Thiohalobacter thiocyanaticus: one gene and its partners. The protein of the gene in region 1 binds, or shares a complex with, the protein of each later gene. Links are inferred from orthologs where the notes say so. Each region holds a gene or a part of one and is shown in the gene's direction. Other genes may lie near its edges. The genes, in order: CFK21_RS09010, holA, dnaN and dnaX.

What was found.
Region 2: the proteins of CFK21_RS09010 (region 1) and holA are in contact, whole or in part, in a cryo-EM structure (PDB 8GIZ), measured with the Escherichia coli proteins. The link is inferred for Thiohalobacter thiocyanaticus from one-to-one orthologs.
Region 3: the proteins of CFK21_RS09010 (region 1) and dnaN are in contact, whole or in part, in a cryo-EM structure (PDB 8GIZ), measured with the Escherichia coli proteins. The link is inferred for Thiohalobacter thiocyanaticus from one-to-one orthologs.
Region 4: the proteins of CFK21_RS09010 (region 1) and dnaX are in contact, whole or in part, in a cryo-EM structure (PDB 8GIZ), measured with the Escherichia coli proteins. The link is inferred for Thiohalobacter thiocyanaticus from one-to-one orthologs.

Annotation. Positions count from the first base shown.
Region 1 is NZ_AP018052.1:1,952,233-1,958,257, forward strand. The notes cover bases 1-2,814. They hold CFK21_RS09010 (DNA polymerase III subunit delta'), read left to right. Parts: upstream 1-816; coding sequence 817-1,812; downstream 1,813-2,814. Other genes in these bases: CFK21_RS09000 (pseudouridine synthase), read left to right, coding at 1-94; tmk (dTMP kinase), read left to right, coding at 91-717; CFK21_RS09015 (PilZ domain-containing protein), read left to right, coding at 1,809-2,153; CFK21_RS09020 (TatD family hydrolase), read left to right, coding at 2,466-2,814. Also shown: more of CFK21_RS09020, read left to right, coding at 2,815-3,269; CFK21_RS09025 (PilZ domain-containing protein), read left to right, coding at 3,409-3,768; CFK21_RS09030 (acyl-CoA thioesterase), read right to left, coding at 3,911-4,294; CFK21_RS09035 (AMP-dependent synthetase/ligase), read right to left, coding at 4,301-6,025. UniProt on the Escherichia coli protein: Part of the beta sliding clamp loading complex, which hydrolyzes ATP to load the beta clamp onto primed DNA to form the DNA replication pre-initiation complex.
Region 2 is NZ_AP018052.1:1,038,443-1,044,618, forward strand. Bases 1,943-4,907 are described here. They hold holA (DNA polymerase III subunit delta), read left to right. Parts: upstream 1,943-2,890; coding sequence 2,891-3,925; downstream 3,926-4,907. Other genes in these bases: leuS (leucine--tRNA ligase), read left to right, coding at 1,943-2,303; CFK21_RS04845 (LPS-assembly lipoprotein LptE), read left to right, coding at 2,379-2,888; CFK21_RS04855 (glutamate-5-semialdehyde dehydrogenase), read left to right, coding at 4,127-4,907. In the rest of the region: more of leuS, read left to right, coding at 1-1,942; more of CFK21_RS04855, read left to right, coding at 4,908-5,410; nadD (nicotinate-nucleotide adenylyltransferase), read left to right, coding at 5,445-6,068; rsfS (ribosome silencing factor), read left to right, coding at 6,145-6,176. UniProt on the Escherichia coli protein: Part of the beta sliding clamp loading complex, which hydrolyzes ATP to load the beta clamp onto primed DNA to form the DNA replication pre-initiation complex.
Region 3 is NZ_AP018052.1:200,697-206,810, reverse strand. Bases 1,656-4,558 are described here. They hold dnaN (DNA polymerase III subunit beta), read left to right. Parts: upstream 1,656-2,508; coding sequence 2,509-3,609; downstream 3,610-4,558. Other genes in these bases: recF (DNA replication/repair protein RecF), read left to right, coding at 3,641-4,558; dnaA (chromosomal replication initiator protein DnaA), read left to right, coding at 1,656-2,291. Also shown: membrane protein insertion efficiency factor YidD, read right to left, coding at 1-212; rnpA (ribonuclease P protein component), read right to left, coding at 194-562; rpmH (50S ribosomal protein L34), read right to left, coding at 580-714; more of dnaA, read left to right, coding at 936-1,655; more of recF, read left to right, coding at 4,559-4,720; gyrB (DNA topoisomerase (ATP-hydrolyzing) subunit B), read left to right, coding at 4,790-6,114. UniProt on the Escherichia coli protein: Confers DNA tethering and processivity to DNA polymerases and other proteins. Acts as a clamp, forming a ring around DNA (a reaction catalyzed by the clamp-loading complex) which diffuses in an ATP-independent manner freely and bidirectionally along dsDNA.
Region 4 is NZ_AP018052.1:2,522,196-2,525,102, reverse strand. Bases 1-2,883 are described here. They hold dnaX (DNA polymerase III subunit gamma/tau), read left to right. Parts: upstream 1-575; coding sequence 576-2,192; downstream 2,193-2,883. Other genes in these bases: recR (recombination mediator RecR), read left to right, coding at 2,585-2,883; CFK21_RS11685 (YbaB/EbfC family nucleoid-associated protein), read left to right, coding at 2,250-2,573; CFK21_RS11700 (DUF4156 domain-containing protein), read left to right, coding at 1-163. Also shown: more of recR, read left to right, coding at 2,884-2,907. UniProt on the Escherichia coli protein: Part of the beta sliding clamp loading complex, which hydrolyzes ATP to load the beta clamp onto primed DNA to form the DNA replication pre-initiation complex.

The DNA of each region.
Region 1 (6,025 bases):
TGGCCAGTACCGCTGCGTCGGCAAGCCCACGACCGGAACGGCTGGCAGGCGCGCACGTGCCGCGTCCGGAACCGCACAACGAGGCCGGTCATGAAGGGGCGATTCATCACATTGGAAGGCGGGGAGGGAGTCGGTAAAACAACTAATATCAGATATATAGAATCTTTAATTAATGCAAAGAATAAAGTATTGGTCAGCACCCGCGAACCCGGTGGAACACCGCTGGCCGAGGCCGTGCGCGGCCTGTTGCTGGATCCCGCCCACCAGGGCATGCATCCGGACTGCGAGTTGCTGCTGATGTTCGCTGCCCGCGCCGAGCATCTGGACAAGGTGATCCGCCCGGCGCTGGAACACGGCGACTGGGTGCTGTGCGACCGCTTTACCGACGCCACCTACGCCTATCAGGGCTACGGCCGCGGACTCTCACTGGAACGGATCGCCGAACTGGAACAGCTGGTGCAGGGCGGGTTGCGCCCCGATCTGACCCTGCTGCTGGACGTTCCTGTAGAGATTGGCATGGAACGCGCAGGTAACCGCAGCGATCCGGACCGGTTTGAGCAGGAAAATCTGGAATTCTTCGAGCGTATCCGCCAGGGTTATCTGAACCGGGCCCGAGCCGAGCCGGAACGCTTTGCGGTCATCGACGCCGGACAGGATCTGGAAACCGTTCAGGCCGGGATTCGTCTGGCGCTGGAACGGTTGCTGGATGCTGACTGAGGCAATGGATTCCGGCCTGCGCCGGAATGACGGAAACAGGCAATCGCCGCTGAGCGTATTGTATAAAATACTTCACAATATATCTTTAACACTTTATTAATGAAAGAAATACACCCCTGGAATCTGTCCGCGTGGCAACAACTGCAGGCCCAACGCCAGGCCAACCGGCTGGCCCACGCCTACCTGTTCCACGGGCCGGCGGGAGTCGGCAAGCAGGATCTGGCCGAGGCCTTCGCCGCCAGCCTGCTGTGCCAGCAACCGGCCGCCGACGGGAGCGCCTGCGGTCACTGCAGCGCCTGCCAGCAGTTCGAGGCCGGCACGCATCCGGACAACCTGATCCTCGTCCCGGAGCCGGGCAAGACCCAGATCCAGATCGACCCGGTGCGTGAGCTCTGCGCCCGGCTCGGGCTGAAAAGCCACCAGGGCGGCTTCAAGGTGGCACGCATCGAGGGTGCCCACCGGCTCAACCGATCCGCGGCCAACAGCCTGCTCAAGACCCTGGAGGAACCGACCGATAACACGGTACTGGTGCTGATCACGGATCAGCCCTCGCGGCTGCTGGCCACCATCCGCAGTCGCTGTCAGGGACTGCGGCTGGCTGCGCCTCCGGCGGCCGGGGCCCGCGGCTGGCTGGCAACCCGCGTCGGCGACCATGATGCGGATCTGCTGCTGGCCCTGGCCGACGGCGCCCCGCTGACCGCGCTGGCCCTGACCGAGGGCGAGCATCTGACCCGGCGCCGGGTCTGGTTCGATCAGTGGCAGGCGCTGATCGACGGCCGCGAGGATGCGGTCGCGGTGGCCGCCGACTGGTCCGGTGCGGAGAACAACGCACCGCTGGAATGGATGAGTCAGTGGCTGATGGATCTGATACGCCTGCAGCAGGGCGAGCACGCGATACGCAATCTCGACCTGCTTGAACCCATGCAGGATATGGCCGAGGATATGGACCCGGTCACCCTGCACAATCTACTGGAGCAGGTCTGGCAGGCCCTGCAGATGACGGCGACCCCGGTCAACCGGCAGTCGCTGTTCGAGGACCTGCTGATCGCCTGGACGGCAGCGGGCAGACCCCGCAGGAGACGCAAACACGCATGAAACCCGGACGGCAAGGCATACTTTCACTGAGCATCAAGGACAAGGGCGCGCTGTACGCAGCCTACATGCCGTTCGTCAGGAACGGCGGCCTGTTCATCCCCACCAACAAAAGCTACCAGCTCGGCGACGAGGTGTTCATGCTGCTCACCCTGATGGACGAGGGCGAAAAGCTGCCGGTGGCGGGACGCATCATCTGGATCACCCCCAAGGGCGCCCAGGGCAGCCGGGCGGCCGGCATCGGCGTGCAGTTCAGCGACCAGGACGGCGGCAGCTGCCGCAACAAGATCGAGACCTATCTCGCCGGCGCGCTCAAGGCCGAACGCCCGACCCACACCATGTAGCCCGAGCCAAGCAGCAACGGGCCGACCGAATCCCCGTCATTGCGAGCGTAGCGTGGCAATCTCATACGGCGGGATTAGCCGGGTGGAGATTATTCGCTGTGCTCACCCCTTCGGGGCCGCCCTGCGGGCGTTCTGCGCTCACAAGCTCGCTTGTGCCGCGACACTTCGTTCCTCGCAATGACAGCCAGTTTTCGGCCTCCATCCTGCACCCTCACTACGATTGCGGTTTTGCCGCATCTCGGACTTAGCAACCACCCCCAAAATCCGTAGACTACACGGCCAGTCATACACCGCCGGACGGATACTGGAACCATGCTGATCGACTCCCACTGCCATCTCGACCGCCTCGACCTGAGCCGCTATCCCGGGGGCCTGCACCAGGCCCTGGACGAGGCCCGCGCCCACCAGGTCGGGCGCTTCCTGTGCATCTCCATCAGTCTCGAGGCCTATCCGGCCATGCGCGAGCTGATCGAGCCCGAGCCGGACGTGAGCGTCTCGGTCGGCGTGCACCCGACCGACGAGGTGCCGCAGGAGCCGACCGTGGAGGCTATCCTGGCCCATACCGACGACCCGCGCGTGGTTGCCATCGGCGAGACCGGGCTGGACTATTACTATGTAAAGGAGACGGCCGAACAGGAGATCCAGCGCAGCCGCTTCGCCACCCACATCGAGGCCGCGCGCGCCTGCCACAAGCCGCTGATCGTGCACACCCGGGATGCCCGCGAGGACACCCTCGCCCTGCTGCGCGAAGGCCATGCCGAGGAGCCCGGCGGCATCCTGCACTGCTTCACTGAAACCTGGGAAATGGCCCGTGCCGCGCTGGACCTGGGCTTCTACATCTCCTTTTCCGGCATCGTCACCTTCCGCAACGCCGAGGCCCTGCGCGAGGTGGCGCGCAAGGTGCCGTCCGACCGCATCCTGATCGAGACCGATTCCCCCTACCTGGCCCCGGTGCCCAAGCGCGGCAAGCCCAACGAGCCGGCCTATGTGCGCTTCGTGGCCGAATCCCTGGCCGAGACGCGCGGTGAACCGGTCGAGGAACTGATCGCGGCCTCCACCGAGAACTTCTTCCGGCTGTTTCCCTCCACCCGGGAGTCGTACCGGATCACCGCCTGATCCCACAGCTTCCCGCGGCTCACATCCCGTTAAAGTTTCCCCCGCCGTTTCCGCTAACGCCTTTACCGCCTGCGCATGAGCGCGGGTACCTGCTTGCACGGACGCCCTGAACGCAGAACAACACCAAGAGAGGGCGGAAATGGAACGACGCAGTCACGACCGTACCGCAACCTGCATCGACGTGGAAATCCGGCATCTGCACGGCTGCTGCCGCGGCCATATCCGCGACCTCGGCGGCTGCAGCATGTTCGTGGAGATCGAGGGCGGCAACTATCCCGCCACCGGCTCGCTGGTACAGCTCAATTTCGGCATCGATACCGGTTGGTGCCGGATCTCGCGCCAGGCCGGCGGCGAGGTAGCCCGCTGGGACGAACTGGGCGTGGCCATCCGCTTCGACACCGGTGACGGTATCAGCTGCGCCGTGATCGAGGAGATCCTCTACTACCAGCAGACGGCGCAGCGGCAGGATCGCCCGCTGACGGCGACCGACGCGGCCTGAGAAATGGCAGACCGGGGCAGAGGTCAAGCCCGCTGATAACGCGCGCCGCTCACCGTCATTCCCTCGCAGGCGGGAATCCATAACCGCCGAGGTGCCTGGATCCCCGCCTGCGCGGGGATGACGGGATGAACTGCAACCAGGCTCACACCGGCCGCGGCTTTCCATCATTGTCCAGCGCCACATAGACCAGATTGGCCTCGGTAACCTTGAGCCGGGCAATGCCTGCCCGGGAATCCCGTTCCACGACCACCTCCACGTGCACCGTAATGGAAGTGGTACCCACCTTCATCACCTCGGCATAACAGCTGACCAGATCGCCGACCAGCACCGGCTGATGGAACTGCAGCGAGTCCACCGCCACCGTGGCCACGCGGCCGCCGGCCCGGCGGTAGGCCGCGATGCTGCCGGCCACGTCCACCTGGGCCATGATCCAGCCGCCGAAGATGTCGCCGGCGGCATTGGTGTCCTGGGGAGAGGCCACCAGCCGCAGGGCTGGCTGGCGGTCATCGGCATCAGAATCGTTCATACAAGCTCAATGTCCTGCGTACATGCGGTCGATGTCCCCGGCCGCCTCTGCCGCCACCTTGTCGCGGCGCAGCTTCAGCGTCGGTGTCAGCAGGCCGGACTCGATGGTCCAGGCCTCCCGGTAGCAGGTGATGCCATGGATCTGGGCATAACCGGGGAAGGTCTTGATCTGTTCCCTGACGCGGGCCTCGGCGAGGGATTTGAACGGCTCGGTATTCAGCACGCCGGGCGTATCCGGGTCCACGTTCAGGCGTTTGAGTTCCAGCTGAGCCTGATCCGGGTTGACCACGATCAGCGCCGTCAGGAAGGGATGGCCATCGCCCAGGACCATGACCTGATCGAACAACGGATCCATGGAGATGGCCATCTCCATGTCCCCGGGCGGCACCTTCTCGCCGTTGGACAGGACGATGATCTCCTTGCAGCGGCCGGTAATCCAGACCCGGTCGCGCGCGTCCATGCGCACCTTGTCGCCGGTGTGCAGCCAGCCGTCGTCATCGATCATGGCCGCGGTCGCCTCCGGGTTGTCCCAGTAGCCCAACATCACGCCGGGACTGCGCACCAGCAGTTCGTCGCCTGCACCCAGCCGCACCTCGACATCGGGCAGCGGCAGGCCGGCGCTGTCGGGCACGTTGTCCTCCAGGGTGCTGGCACACAGCACCGGGCTGGTCTCGGTCAACCCGTAGCCCTGCAGCAGATTCAGCCCCAGCCCGACGAACAGCCGTGAGACCCGCGGCGGCAGGGCCGCGCCGCCGCTGATGGCAAGGCGCATGCGCCCGCCCAGTTTCTGCATCACCTTGCGCGCCACCAGCGCATCGAGCAGCGGCCAGGCCAGCAGGGCGGGGGACCAGCCGGTCCGGCCCTGGCGGTATTCGAACCGGCGCCAGCCCACCGTGACCGCGCTGTTGAACAGCGCCCGCGCGACCGGCGACTTCTCCTCCAGCTGGGCCTGGATCCTGTTGTACACGCGCTCGAAGATGCGCGGCACCGAGATCAGCACCGTGGGCCGGATCGCCAGCAGGTCCTCGGCCAGTTCGGGAATGGAGCGGTTGTAGGCCACCGCCGCGCCGCACATCATGCTCAAATAATAACCCACGGTGCGTTCGAAGGTATGCGACAGCGGCAGGAAGGACAGGAACAGATCGTCGGGGTAGACCGCTGCCATGCGCTGCGAGGCATGGGCGTTCCACAGGATGTTGACATGGCTGAGCATCACGCCCTTGGGCCGGCCGGTGGTACCCGAGGTGTAGACGATGGTGGCAAGCGTATCGGGATCGAGCGGCGCGACCTGCACCGCCTCGGCCGGGTCGGCATCGGTTTCCGGTCCGAGCCAGTCCTCCAGGCACCGCAGCCGCGGTTCATGGCCCGGGTCGCGGCAGCGCCGCACGCTGAGGATACGCAGCAGAAAGCCCAGCTCACCGCGCACCGGCTTGAGCAGATCCCAGTGCTCGTCGTCGCCGATCAGCAGCAGCTTCACCCCGGCGTTCTGCAGGATATAGGCGATGTTCTCGGCCCGGTCCTGGGTATAGAGGGGCACCATCACCAGCCCCAGCCCCGAGGCGGCGATATCGAACTGCACCCACTCGGGGGCGTTGCGCAGCATCAGGGCGACACGGTCCCCGGCCTCCAGATCCTCGCGGCGCAGTGCGGCCTGCCAGCGTGCGATGCGCAGGGCCATCTGATTCCAGCTCAGACTTTCCCAGCTGCCACTGTCGGGATTGTGATAACGGTA
Region 2 (6,176 bases), 910 kb from region 1 along the record:
TGCGCGAGCAGCTCAAACGGCTGGGCTTCGGCTACGACTGGTCGCGCGAACTGGCTACCTGCCGACCCGAGTACTATCGCTGGGAGCAGTGGCTGTTCACCCGACTCTATGAAAAGGGCCTGGTCTACAAGAAGATGGCCACGGTCAACTGGGACCCGGTCGACCAGACGGTGCTGGCCAACGAGCAGGTCATCGACGGCCGCGGCTGGCGTTCCGGCGCCCTGGTCGAGCGTCGCGACATCCCGCAGTGGTTCATGCGCATCACCGACTATGCCGAGGAACTGCTCAATGAGATCGACCGGCTCGAGGGCTGGCCGGAGGCGGTGCGCACCATGCAGCGCAACTGGATCGGTCGCTCCGAGGGTCTGGAACTGGAGTTCGATATCGCCGGTGCGGATGAGCGCCTGAGCGTCTACACCACCCGTCCCGACACCCTGATGGGCGTGACCTACGTGGCCGTGGCCGCCGAGCACCCCCTGGCCGTGCGCGCCGCGCAGGACAACCCCGAGTTGGCCGCCTTCATCGAGGAATGCCGCCACACCGAGACCTCCGAGGCCGCGCTGGAGACCATGGAAAAGAAGGGCGTGGCGACCGGCCTCACGGCCCTGCACCCGGTCAGCGGCGAGCCGGTGCCGGTGTGGGTGGCCAACTTCGTGCTCATGGGCTACGGCTCCGGTGCGGTGATGGCGGTGCCCGCGCACGACCAGCGCGATTACGAATTCGCGCGCAAGTACGGTCTGCCCATCAAACAGGTGATTCATTCCGCCGACGGCTCGCAGGCGGATGTCAGTGAGGCGGCCTGGACCGAGAAGGGCGTGTTGCGCGACTCGGGACAGTTCGACGGCCTGGACTTCGATCAGGCCTTCAGCGCCATCGCCGACTACATCGAGGCGCAGGGCCGCGGCCGGCGCACGGTCAACTACCGGCTGCGCGACTGGGGTGTGTCCCGCCAGCGTTACTGGGGCTGTCCCATCCCCATCATCAACTGTCCCGACTGCGGCGCGGTGCCGGTGCCGGAGGACCAGCTGCCGGTGGTGCTGCCGGAACAGGTCGAGTTCGACGGCAGCGGCTCGCCGTTGAAGAAGATGCCGGAATGGTCCCGCACCAGCTGCCCGCAGTGCGGCGGCGAGGCCGAGCGCGAGACCGATACCTTCGACACCTTCATGGAGTCGTCCTGGTACTACGCCCGCTATGCCTGCGCCGACAACGACCAGGCTATGCTGGACGCGCGTGCCGACTACTGGCTGCCGGTGGATCAGTACATCGGTGGCATCGAACATGCCATCCTGCATCTGCTGTACTCGCGCTTCTATCACAAGCTGATGCGCGACGCCGGCCTGATCCGCTCGGACGAACCCTTCAAACGGCTGCTGACCCAGGGCATGGTGGTGGCCGAGACCTATTATCGTGAAGAGGACGGCCGGAAACGTTTCTTCAATCCCGCCGAGGTCGAGGTCGAGCGCGACGGCAAGGGCAAGCTCACCGGCGCCCGCCTGGGCCGCGACGGCGGGCCGGTGCAGATCGGCGGCATCGAGAAGATGTCCAAGTCCAAGAACAACGGCGTGGATCCACAGGCGCTGATCGAGCGCTTCGGTGCCGACACGGTGCGTCTGTTCACCCTGTTCGCCGCCCCGCCCGAGCAATCGCTGGAGTGGTCCGACGAGGGCGTGGCCGGCGCCCATCGCTTCCTCAAGCGGCTGTGGGCGCTGGGTATGCGCCCGGCCTTCCGCCTGGCGAAGTACGATACGCCCGAGGAGCGCCGCGCCTTCCTCGCTGGCTTCGACTGGAGCGGCCTGGACACGGAACGCCAGCAGCGGCGTACCGCCATCCATCAGGCGGTGGAGCAGGCCGCGCGCGACTATGGGCGGTACCAGTTCAACACCGTGGTGGCGGCCTGCATGAAGCTGGTCAACAGCCTGGGCGAGATCGACGAGCAGAGCGAGGCGCCCGGCGATCTCGCTCTGCAGTACGAGGCCGTGGACATGTTGCTGCGGCTGCTCGCACCGGTGGTGCCGCACATCTGCCATGTACTGTGGCCGCGCGTTCGCTGCACCGACGCAGCCGAGATTCTCGCCGCCCCCTGGCCGCGGCACGACGCCGCGGCCCTGGTACAGGACAGCATCGAGCTGGTGGTGCAGGTCAACGGCAAGGTCCGCGCCCGCATCCAGGTGCCGGCCGATGCCGACAAGGCCGGTGTCGAGGCCGCGGCGCACACTGATGCCAATGTCCAGCGTTTCACCGCGGGCAAGCCGATCCGCAAGACCATCGTGGTGCCGGGCAAGCTGGTCAACATTGTTGTCTGAACGAGGAATGATGTAGCTCGGGTTAGCGCAGCGTAACCCGAGCTACGGCCTTCACGCTGATAAACAGGATCTTCCATGACCCGATCCCATCACCTGCCGACCGTTCTAGTCCTGCTGCTGGCCCTGACCCTGTCCGCCTGCGGCTTCCAGCTGCGCGGCCAGGCGAACCTGCCACCCGAAATGGCGCGCACCCAGATACAGGGGCTGAGCGAGTACAGCGATCTGGGCCGCGACCTGCGCCGGTTGCTGGAAGGATCCGGCGTGCAGGTGGTGCCATCCGCGGAACAGGCCACGGCCATCCTGGATATCATCACCAACCAGGCCGGCCGCCGGGTGCTGTCGGTGCAGGCCGGCGGCAAGGTGCAGGAATACGAACTGATCCAGCGGCTGGTGTTCAGCGTGCGTACCACCGACGGGCGGCTGCTGCTCGAACCCCAGGAACTGGAACTGGCCCGGGAGTACCTCTACGACCGCTTCGATCCCCTGGCCAGCGGCAGCCAGGAAGGCGAGATCCGGGCCGAGATGCGCCGCGACATCACTCAGCTGCTGATGCTGCGGCTGCAGGCCCTCGGCAGCGACGGCTGACCATGCAACTCAGGCCCGAACAACTCGCCACCCATCTCAAGCAGGGACTGGCGCCGGTCTATCTGCTCTGGGGCGAGGAGACCCTGGTCGCGCAGGAGGCGGCCGATGCCATCCGCGCGGCAGCCCGGGCCGGGGGCTATGTGGATCGGGAGGTGTTTCATGCCGAGTCCGGTTTCGACTGGGGCCGGCTCGGCGAGGCCGCCAGCGCCCTGTCGCTGTTCGCCGACCGACGCATCCTGGAACTGCGCATCCCCTCCGGCAAGCCCGGAGACGCCGGCAGCAAGGCCCTGACGGCCTACACCCGGTCCCTGCCCCCGGATACCCTGTTGCTGGTCATCTGCGGCAAGCTCGAGGCCGCCCAGCGCCGGGCGAAGTGGTTCAAGGCGCTGGAGGACGCCGGCGTGTCGCTGGCCGCCTGGCCGATCGATGGCCGCCAGCTGCCGCGCTGGATCGGCCAGCGCCTGCAGCGGGCGGGCCTGACCGCCGAGCCGGAGGCGGTGCAGATGCTGGCCGAGCGGGTCGAAGGCAATCTGCTGGCCGCGGCCCAGGAGGTGGACAAGCTGGCGCTGCTCTACCCCGGCGAGCAGCTGGATGCGGCCCGGGTCGCCGAGGCGGTCTCCGACAGCGCCCGATTCGATGTCTTCGGCCTGGTCGACACGGTTCTGGCCGGCCAGGGCGAACGCGCCGTGCGCATGCTCGCCGGCCTGCAGCAGGAGGGGGTGGAGCCGGTGCTGGTGAACTGGGCCCTGACCCGCGAACTGCGCAGCCTGGAGGCCATGGGCTGGGCCCTGGCCCATGGTGAGTCGCTGGCTGCGGTGCAGGGCCGGTTCCGGGTGTGGAAGAACCGCCAGGCGGTGATCGGCCAGGCCCTGCAGCGGCACCGGCTGCCGGCCTGGTACGGCTTCCTGCGTCGCAGCGCCCGCATCGACCGCATCATAAAGGGTCAGGCCGCGGGCAACCCCTGGGATGAACTGGTACAATTGGCCTTGGATCTGGCGGGCCGGCCGCTCGGGCTGACCGAGGGCAAGACCGCCTGAGATCATGGCCACGGAATACACGGAAAGCACGGACAGGTCGAATGCCGTAGGTTGGGTTAGCCCGTAGGGTGTAACCCAACATTCAGACCGCATTCGTTGGGTTACGGCGCTGGCGCGCCTAACCCAACCTACAGCTGGAAACGCGTGCGATTCCGTGGCGGATTGGTTTTTCCAGCAGCAGACAGGACCCCGTACCGCAGGATGAACGCCACCCCCGAATCCCTTGCCCCCGACGTTGCGACCTACATGCAGCGGGTCGGCGAGCAGGCCCGTGCCGCCGCCCGGCTGCTCAGCCGCTCCGACACCGCGGCCCGCAACAATGCCCTGCATGCCATCGCCGAGGCCATCGAGGCCGCGACCGATACCCTCAAGGCTGAGAACGCCCGTGATCTCGAGGCCGGGCGCGAACGCGGCCTGGACGCGGCCCTGCTGGACCGGCTGGAACTGACCGATGACCGGATTGCCGCCATGGCCGAGGGCCTGCGCCAGATCGCTGCGCTGCCCGATCCGGTCGGGGCCGTCAGCGATCTCAATTACCGGCCCAGCGGTATCCAGGTCGGACGCATGCGGGTGCCGCTCGGGGTGATCGGCATCATCTACGAATCCCGGCCCAATGTGACCGCCGACGCCGCCGCCCTGTGCCTGAAGTCGGGCAACGCCGCCATCCTGCGCGGCGGCTCCGAGGCGCTGCATTCCAACCAGGCCATCGCCGCCTGCATCCGCATCGGCCTGGGCCAGGCCGGCCTGCCGGGTACGGCAGTGCAGGTGATCGAGACCGCCGACCGTGCCGCCGTGGGCGAACTGCTGCGGATGAAGGACTGTGTCGATGTCATCGTGCCGCGCGGCGGCAAGGGCCTGATCGAACGGGTGAGCGAGGAATCCCGCATCCCGGTGATCAAGCACCTGGACGGGATCTGCCACGTCTACATCGACGACCGCGCGGATCCGGACAAGGCCTATGCCATTGCGCTCAACGCCAAGACCCAGCGCTACGGCACCTGCAACACCATGGAGACCCTGCTGGTGCATGCGGACATCGCCGAATCCATCCTGCCGCGGCTGGCGCGAGCCTATCGGGAAAAGGGCGTGGAGTTGCGCGGCTGCGAGCGCACCCGCGCCGTCCTCGACGGCATCAGCGCCGCCAGCGACGCCGACTGGGACACCGAGTACCTGGCGCCGATCCTGGCCGTGCGGGTGGTGGATGATCTGGACGCGGCCATGGACCACATCGCCGCCCATGGCTCGCAGCACACCGACGCCATCGTCACCGAGGACTATGCCCGCGCCCGGCGCTTCCTGCGCGAGGTCGATTCCAGTTCGGTGATGGTCAACGCCTCCACCCGCTTCGCCGACGGCTTCGAATACGGGCTGGGCGCGGAGATCGGCATCAGTACCGACAAGCTGCATGCCCGCGGCCCGGTGGGGCTGGAGGGCCTGACCACGCTCAAGTTCGTCGTCCTGGGCGACGGCCAGGTGCGCAGTTGAGTCAGTCCACGATGCCCAGTTCCGACGGCCAGGCATGATCGGCGTCTACGGCGGCACCTTCGATCCGGTTCACTATGGTCACCTGCGCACCGCCCTGGAGGTGCAGGAGCAACTCGACCTGGAGGCCATGCTGATGCTGCCGGCCCGGGAACCCCCCCATCGTGATCCACCGCAGGCCTCCCCCGAGGCGCGCCGCGACATGCTCGCGCTGGCCCTGCAGGGGCAGGACCGGCTGGTGCTGGACGGGCGTGAACTGGAGCGCCCCGGTCCCTCCTATATGGTCGACACCCTGGAATCCCTGCGCGCCGAGCACGGTGACTGCCCGCTGGGTCTGGTACTGGGCGAGGACGCCTTCGGCGGCCTGGACGGCTGGGACCGCTGGGAGCGCCTGACCGAACTGGCGCACCTGCTGGTGATGGCCCGTCCGGGCGGGGGGCGTCCGGCGGGCGCGCCGGCCCGGCTGTTGACCGAGCGGGGCGTGGATGATGCCGCGCGTTTGAAAAGCCGCCCGGCCGGTCTTATATATCAGATCGAGGTCACCTCGCTGGCGATTTCCGCCACCGCCATTCGCGCCCAGCAGGCCGCCGGGCGCAGCAGCCGTTATCTGCTGCCCGATGCCGTGCTCGAATATCTGCAGGCCAACCGTCTGTATTGTTGAATCCCCAAGCCCACAGGTAAACCGCGTGACTGAAACCCTCTCCACCGAATCCCTCAAGACCCTCGTCGTTCAGGCCATGGAGGACATGAAGGCCCAGGACATCAGCAT
Region 3 (6,114 bases), 1.7 Mb from region 1 along the record:
TCGGGCACCGGGTCGATTCCGCCCGGATGCCAGGGGTGGCAGCGGCCCAGCCGCCTCAGGGTCAACCAGCTGCCGCGCAGCACGCCGTGACGTGCCACGGCCGTCTGGGCGTAACAGGAACAGGTGGGATGAAACCGGCAATGCTGACCGAGCAGCGGGCTGAGACAATAGCGATAGACCCCGATCAGACCGATCAGGATGCGTTGCCAGATTGTCTGCTGAGTCGTTTCCAATGCCGTTCCAGGATCTCGTTGAGCTGTGCCGCCGGCACCTGGCTCAGACCGTGACGACCGATGACCACGAAGTCCAGATTGCCCAACTCGGCCTGCAGATGACGGAAGCGTTCACGTATCAGACGCTTGATCCGATTGCGCTCGACCGCCCGTGGCGAGACCTTGCGCGAGATGGCCAGTCCAAGCCGGGGATGGCCCAGATCGTTCGGGGCGGCCAGCACGGTGAGATAACGATCGCTGGAGCGGCGGGGGTGGGCGAAGACCCGCCGGAACTCGCTGGGTCGGGTCAGCCGCGCCGGGCGCGGAAAGCCGTGCGGGGTCCGCGCCAATGCACTCGCGGGCGTGCTCAGACGCTCAGCCGGGCTCGACCCTTGGCGCGGCGTGCCTTGAGAACACGGCGGCCGTTCTTGGTGCTCATGCGGGCGCGGAAGCCGTGGGTGCGCTTGCGCTTCAGGTTACTGGGCTGAAAGGTTCGCTTCATGGCGTTGACTCGAGTAAAGGCTTAATGGATCCGGGCCTTAGGGGCCCCTGCAGAGAACGCGCAATACTACCGGCGCCGCTGCGATACTGTCAACTTCCATACGCCTGCAAACGGGTGTGGATAACTCGTGAAATCGGGGTTAGACTCGTGGCCTTTTCCCACAACGAAACGACCCGGTCCCGTGCGGACCAGAACTCGGAACTGTGCCTCCGAAGGAGCCCGTGTTGGATACCCATTTGTGGAAACAGTGCCTGGATCGCCTCGAGGAGGAGATCCCGGAACAGCCGTTCAACACCTGGATCCGACCGCTGCACGCCGAATCCCACCCGGAAGGCAACCTGCGGCTGCTGGCACCCAACCGCTTTGTGCTGGACTGGGTGCGCGAGCACTACCTGGGGCTGATCCAGGACACCCTGACCGGGCTGACCCCGGAACAACCGACCCGGGTCCGGCTCGAGGTCGGCACCCGCAAGGTCGCCCCTGCGGCGGACAAGCCGCGTGAAGCGGCCCGATTCACCCGTGCGGCCAATCGCGAGCAGCCGGCCCAGGCGCCCACCAACCACACGCTCAACGCCAGCTTCACCTTCGAGACCTTTGTCGAGGGCAAGTCCAATCAGCTGGCCAAGGCCGCCTCCATGCAGATCGGCGAGAACCCCGGCGGCGCCTACAATCCACTGTTCATCTATGGCGGTGTGGGGCTGGGCAAGACCCATCTGATGCATGCTGTGGGCAACCTGATCCTGCAGGGCAAGCCCAACGCCCGGGTGGTCTACCTGCACTCCGAGCGCTTCGTCGCCGACATGGTCAAGGCGTTGCAGCACAACGCCATCAACGAGTTCAAACGCTATTACCGTTCGGTGGACGCACTGCTGATCGATGACATCCAGTTCTTCGCCGGCAAGGAGCGCTCCCAGGAAGAATTCTTCCATACTTTCAATGCCTTGCTGGAAAGCCAGCAGCAGATCATCCTGACCTGCGACCGCTATCCCAAGGAGGTCGACGGACTGGAGGAGCGCCTGAAATCACGTTTCGGCTGGGGCCTCACCGTGGCCATCGAACCGCCGGAACTGGAGACCCGGGTGGCCATCCTGATGGCCAAAGCCGCCCAGGCCCAGGTGGAAATGCCCGACGAGGTCGCCTTCTTCATCGCCAAGCGCATCAAGTCCAATATCCGCGAACTGGAAGGGGCGCTGCGGCGCGTTGCGGCCAGTGCCCGCTTCACCGGGCGGGCGGTCACCCTCGATTTCGTCAAGGAGGCGCTGCGCGACCTGCTGGCCTTGCAGGACAAGCTGGTATCGATTGAAAATATTCAGAAAACCGTGGCCGAATACTATAAGATCCGGGTGGCGGATCTGCTCTCGGCGCGGCGCAGCCGCTCCATCGCCCGCCCCCGGCAGGTCGCCATGGCCCTGGCCAAGGAACTCACCAGCCACTCCCTGCCGGAGATCGGCGACTCCTTCGGCGGCCGCGACCACACCACCGTGCTGCATGCCTGCCGCAAGGTGGCGGAGTTGCGCGACACCGATATCCGGATCAAGGAGGACTATTACAACCTGTTGAGGACCCTGACCACATGATGTGGATAAGATGTGCGGCCTTTTCCGGTTCCCGGCACTCACAGACTTATCCACAATCCGCACACAGGCTCCCGAGGGGTTGTCCGCCCGGTTGTGGCTAATAACAAGATATTGAAATAAAACATTATTTCACTGTTATCCACAGCACAAGGGCGCACTAAGAGTAACAACAGGGTAAATATTTATTCAATACTATTTCTAGTCAGGACAGGTACAGATGAAATTCAGCATTCAGCGCGAGAACCTCCTCAAGCCACTGCAGCAGATCATCGGTGTGGTCGAACGCCGCCAGACACTGCCGGTCCTGGGCAATGTCCTGATCCAGTCCAGCGGCCAGGGCCTCACCCTGACCGCCACTGACCTGGAGGTCGAACTGGTCGCCACGGTCGAGCAGGCCGTTGACGCAGGTGGAGAGGTTACCCTGCCGGCGCGCAAGCTGTTCGATATCTGCCGGGCCCTGCCCGAAGGCAGCACCCTGGAGATCAGCATCGAGCAGGAACGGGCCCTGGTGAAGTCCGGCCGCAGCCGTTTCACCCTCTCGACCCTGCCTGCCGGCGACTTCCCGGTGATCGAGGAGATGAAGACGGCCCTGTCCTTCACCCTGCCGGAAAAGGCGTTGAAGGAGATTATCGAGCGCACCCATTTCGCCATGGCCCAGCAGGATGTGCGCTACTACCTCAACGGCCTGATGCTGGAGGTCGATACCGATGCCCTGCGCGCCGTCGCCACGGACGGGCACCGCCTGGCGATGTCCGAAGTGGCGGTCGAAACCGGGGTGGGGGAAAAGACCCAGATCATTGTCCCGCGCAAGGGGGTACAGGAACTGCTCCGCTCGCTGGAAAGTTCCGATGCCGAAGTCACCGTGGCGCTCGGTGCCAACCATATCCGCATCAACACGCCTGAGTTGCAGGTCACCTCCAAGCTGATCGATGGCCGCTTTCCGGACTACGAGCGGGTTATGCCCAAGGGCGGTGACAAGGTCATCACTGCCGCGACTACCGGTCTGCGCCAGGCGCTCACCCGGACTTCCATCCTGTCCAACGAGAAATACCGCGGTATCCGGCTCAGCCTGGACAACAACAGCCTGCGTATTCAGGCGCACAACCCGGAACAGGAGGAGGCCGAGGAGGAACTGGAGATCAACTACAGCGCCGATCCGCTGGAAATCGGTTTCAATGTGACCTACCTGTTGGATGCCCTGTCAGCGTTGCCGGGCGAGGAGGTCCGTATCCTGCTCAGCGACGCCAACAGCAGTTGCCTGATCGACGATCCCCAGGGCGGGCCGAACCGCTACGTGGTCATGCCGATGCGGCTGTAGCCGCAACGGTGCCTGTCTGTGCTCCCGATTCATGCCGCTGACCCGGTTAAGCCTCAGTCATTTCCGGAATATCACCGCTGCTGAACTGGAGTTGTCGCCGCGCTTCAACCTGATTGTCGGTGCCAATGGCTCCGGCAAGACCAGTCTGCTGGAGGCGATTTTCTATCTCGGCCGGGTCCGTTCCTTCCGTACCCGCAAGCTCGATCAACTGATTCAGGGCGGTGAAACTCACTTTCGGTTGATTGCCCGGCTGGCTGATCCGGATACAGGCGAACGCACGCTGGGTATTGAACGCGGCCCGGATGGCCAGACCCTGCGTCTGGGGGGGCAGCCGGTCCGCCAGCTGGCCGAGTTGGCCCGGGCGTTGCCGATTCAGCTGCTCAATCCCGACAGCCACCTGATTCTCGAGGGCGGGCCCCGTTATCGCCGCCGATTCCTGGACTGGGGCGTGTTCCACGTGGAACCGGGTTTCTATTCCGCCTGGCAGCGTTATGCTAAGGCCCTCAAGCAGCGCAACGCTGCACTGCGCACAGGCCGCAGCCGACGTGACATCGCGGCCTGGACACCGGCGCTGGTGCAGGCTGCCGAGGTTCTGCACAGCCTGCGCAATGAATACATCAGCGAACTCCTGCCCTATGTTCGTAGCAACCTGGCATCCCTGGTCGATCTGCCCGGGCTCGATTTCCGCTATCAGCCAGGCTGGCCGGAAGAGGCGGGTCTGGCGGCAACGCTGGATGCCCGGCTGGATTCCGATTTGCGGCGCGGCTTCACCCAGGCCGGACCGCACCGGGCCGATCTGTTGCCATTGCTGGACGGAGTACCCGCCATCGAGCGGATCTCGCGCGGTCAGCAGAAGCAGCTGGTTTCCGCCCTGCTCCTGGCCCAGGCCGAGTTGATGATGGAAAAAAACCGCCAACCCTGCCTGTTTCTGATCGATGATCTGCCGGCCGAACTGGATATGGGACACCGCCAGCGGGTGCTGGAGCGGCTGCTGGCGTTGCAGTCCCAGTTGTATATCACCACCACAGACGCGGACGCCATTCCCTCGAGCCCGGGGATGGATGCCAGAATGTTCCACGTGGAACAGGGGCGGCTCGCTGAGATCCGCTGAGGTTCCACGTGGAACACAGCGGCGCCCAGGAAATGGTATACTGGGCCATTGCGATAGAAGGATGGGGTCATGACGGATAAAACCACCTACGATTCCTCGAACATCAAGGTGCTGCGCGGCCTGGACGCCGTGCGCAAGCGCCCGGGTATGTACATCGGCGACACCGACGATGGCACCGGCCTGCACCACATGGTGTTCGAGGTGGTGGATAACTCCATCGACGAGGCGCTGGCCGGGCATGCTCGCGAGGTTCAGGTCACTATCCATAGCGATGAATCGGTCACCATTTCCGATGATGGCCGCGGTATCCCGGTGGATCTGCATCCGGAGGAGGGCCGCTCCGCCGCCGAAGTGATCATGACCGTGCTGCATGCCGGCGGCAAGTTCGACGACAACTCCTATAAAGTGTCGGGCGGGCTGCATGGCGTGGGTGTTTCGGTCGTCAATGCCCTGTCCGAATACCTCAAACTCACCATCCACCGTGACGGCAAGGTATGGCACCAGGAATTCCGCCTGGGGGAGCCGGTCGCACCGCTGGCCGAGATCGGCGACACTGACAAAACCGGCACCGAGATCCGCTTCAAGCCCAGCCGCGAGATCTTCACGGACACTGAATACCATTACGACATCCTGTCCAAGCGTCTGAGAGAGTTGTCGTTTCTCAATTCCGGGGTGCGCATCAGCCTGCGCGACGAACGCACCGAGAAATCCGATGTTTTCGAGTACCAGGGGGGCATTCGCGCCTTTGTCGAGCACCTGAACCGCAACAAGACCCCGCTGCACCCGACCGTGTGCTACTTCAATACCGAGCGTGACGGCATCTGGGTCGAGGCCGCCTTCCAGTGGAATGACTCCTACCAGGAGAACATCTTCTGCTTCACCAACAACATTCCCCAGCGCGATGGCGGCACCCACCTGGCCGGCTTTCGCGCCGCGCTGACCCGCACACTGAACCACTACCTCGAAGCTGAAGCCATCACCCGAAAGGCCAAGGTCACGCCGACCGGAGACGATGCCCGCGAGGGCCTGACCGCGGTGCTTTCAGTGAAGGTGCCGGATCCGAAATTCTCCTCCCAGACCAAGGACAAGCTGGTGTCCAGCGAGGTCAAGGGGGTGGTCGAATCCGCCATGGCGGAGCAGTTGAACAATTACCTGCTGGAACATCCCAACGAGGCCAAGGCCATCACCGCCAAGATCGTCGAGGCAGCCCGGGCCCGCGAGGCCGCGCGCAAGGCGCGTGACATGACCCGCCGCAAGGGTGCACTGGATGTCGCCGGACTGCCGGGCAAGCTGGCCGACTGCCAGGAGCGCGACCCGGCCCTGTCCGAGCTCTACCTGGTGGAGGGCGATTCCGCCGGCGGCTCGGCCAAGCAGGGCCGTGACCGTCGCAACCA
Region 4 (2,907 bases), 570 kb from region 1 along the record:
GGATGTGCTGGCGCGCAACAGCGCGGCGCGCATGGACGGCGACCGGGTGGTGGCGGAGAGCGAAATCGTCGAGGGTGAACGTATCTATGCGGTTTATGACTGCCGCCGGCCGGCGCAGGAGCAGGCCGGCGAGGCAGGGGCGGAAGTCTTTCCCCTGCGCTGAAACCGGCATGAGACTTGCGCAATAAGCGATTGAGGAAAATGGGAAACTGTTATACCCTGCGGGCTCCTGGCAATACCGGTCAATGGTGGCTTGTGCCGGTCCCTCCGCAACGATAAGCTGTGAACCCCGTCAGGCCCGGAAGGGAGCAGCGGCAGCAGTGGACTCGGGTGCCGGAGTGTGGCGGGTACAGGCCGCCTCCTAATTCATCTTTCATGAAATATTCCCTACACTGGGGACAGCCCCGAATGGCGCTTACCTTGGCCGCGTCATCCCCGCGAAGGCGGGGATCCAGCGTCTGTGTGCCCTGCCGGGTACTGGATTCCCGCCTTCGCGGGAATGACGGACGGGCTGAAATCCGCTTTACGTAACGGCCATTCGGGGCTGTCCCCGGTTTGCGGTTTGAGTTGATCACATGTCCTATCAGGTTCTTGCCCGAAAATGGCGGCCCCGCAGCTTCGCTGAACTGGTGGGGCAGGCCCATGTCCTGCGCGCGCTGGTCAATGCGCTGGACAATGACCGCCTGCACCACGCCTATCTGTTCACCGGTACCCGCGGTGTGGGCAAGACCACCCTGGCCCGCATCCTGGCCAAGTCCCTGAACTGCGAGACCGGCGTCGGCTCGCATCCCTGCGGCGAATGCTCGGCCTGCCGCGAGATCGACGAGGGGCGCTTCGTTGATCTGATCGAGGTCGATGCCGCTTCCCGCACCAAGGTCGACGAGACCCGCGAGCTGCTGGAGAACGTCCAGTACGCCCCCACCCGCGGGCGTTACAAGGTGTACCTCATCGACGAGGTGCACATGTTCTCCAACCACAGTTTCAACGCCCTGCTCAAGACCCTGGAGGAGCCGCCGCCGCACGTGAAGTTCCTGCTGGCGACCACCGATCCGCAGAAGCTGCCGGTGACCATCCTGTCGCGCTGCCTGCAGTTCAACCTCAAGCGCCTGCCGCCGGAGCAGATCCGTGACTACCTGGAGCAGATCCTGGAACGCGAGGGCATCAATGCCGAGGCGGGGGCGTTGCGCGAACTGGCCCGCGCCGCCGACGGCAGCATGCGCGACGGCCTGAGCCTGCTGGACCAGGCCATCGCCTACGGCGGCGGCGAGGTGCGCGAGGCCGAGGTGCGCACCATGCTCGGCACCATCGAGCGCGAGTTCGTCTACGACCTGGTGCGGGCGCTCGCGGCCGGTGACGGCAAGGCGCTGCTGGCGCGGGTGGGCGATGCCGCCGAGCGCAGCACCGATTTCGCCGCGCTGCTGGCCGAGTTGTTATCGGTGCTGCAGCGCATTGCCGTTCACCAGGCATTGCCCGGGGAGGGGATGGACGAATATGCCGATGCCCCGGAAGTGATCGCCGAACTGGCCGCGGCCCTGACTCCCGAGGATGTCCAACTCCACTATCAGATCGGCCTGATCGGCCGCCGCGACCTGCCGCTGGCGCCGGACCCGCGCGGCGGCCTGGAGATGATCCTGCTGCGCATGCTCAGTTTCCGCCCGGCGGCGGCCGCGCAGACGCCGGCCGCTGCGGCCCCGGCCCGGCCCGCGCGGCCGGGTGTCCCAGGGGCGGCAAGCCAGGCCTCGGCTCCCGCGGCGCCGACTGCAACGGCATCCGGAGGGAGCGGGGCGGCTCAGCCGGCCGGCGACGACTGGCCCGGCCTGATCGCCGCCATGGGCCTGCGCGGCCTGGCCGGACAGCTGGCGGAGAACTGCACCCTGATCAGCTGCGGGGACAGCCGGGTGCAGCTGCATCTGGATCCGGCCCACCAGCACCTGCTGACCCCGGCGCTGCAGGCCAAGCTGGCCGAGGCGCTGAACCGCTGCCTGGGGCGTGAGGTGCGGCTGGAGATCGACAGCGGCAGCGGGACGCCGCCGCCGGCCGAGACCCCGGCCCAGCAGCAGGCCCGGCGCAGCCAGGAGCGCCAGCAGGCCGCCGAGAGTGCGATTGCCGCCGACGAGACGGTCCGGGCGCTGCAGGATACCTTCAACGCCCGGGTGCAGCCCGACAGCATCCGGCCCCTGGACGATGCATGAACGCATAACCCATGAACTCACTCTGGGTGTATTCGGAAACTTCTGAGAGGAAAGGCAATGAAAGGCGGATTAGGCAACATCATGAAGCAGGCCCAGCAGATGCAGGCCAACATGCAGAAGGCCCAGGAGGAGCTGGCCAACGTGGAAGTCACCGGTCAGGCCGGCGGCGGCATGGTCACGGTGGTGATGACCTGCCGCAACGAGGTGCGCCGGGTCAATATCGACGACAGTCTGATCGGCGATGACAAGGAGATGCTGGAGGATCTGATCGCTGCGGCCATGAACGACGCCGTGCACAAGGCCGAGGCGACGACCCAGGAGAAGATGTCCGGGCTGACCGCCGGCATGGGGCTTCCGCCCGGCTTCAAGATGCCGTTCTGAAGCGCTGACCCATGTCCCTGTCCCCGGCGATTCAACGCCTGGTCGAGGCGCTGCGCTGCCTGCCCGGCGTGGGACCCAAGTCGGCCCAGCGCATGGCCTTCCACCTGCTGGAGCGCGACCGCGAGGGCGGCCGCCGGCTGGCCGCCGCGCTGACCGATGCCATCGACAAGGTCGGCCACTGCGAGCAGTGCCGCACTCTGACCGAGGAGCCGGTGTGCGGCATCTGCCGCAGTGACAGCCGCGACCGCAGCCAGTTGTGCGTGGTCGAGACCCCGGCCGACATCGTCGCCGTGGAACAGGCCACCGATTTCCGCGGCCTGTATTTCGTCCTCAT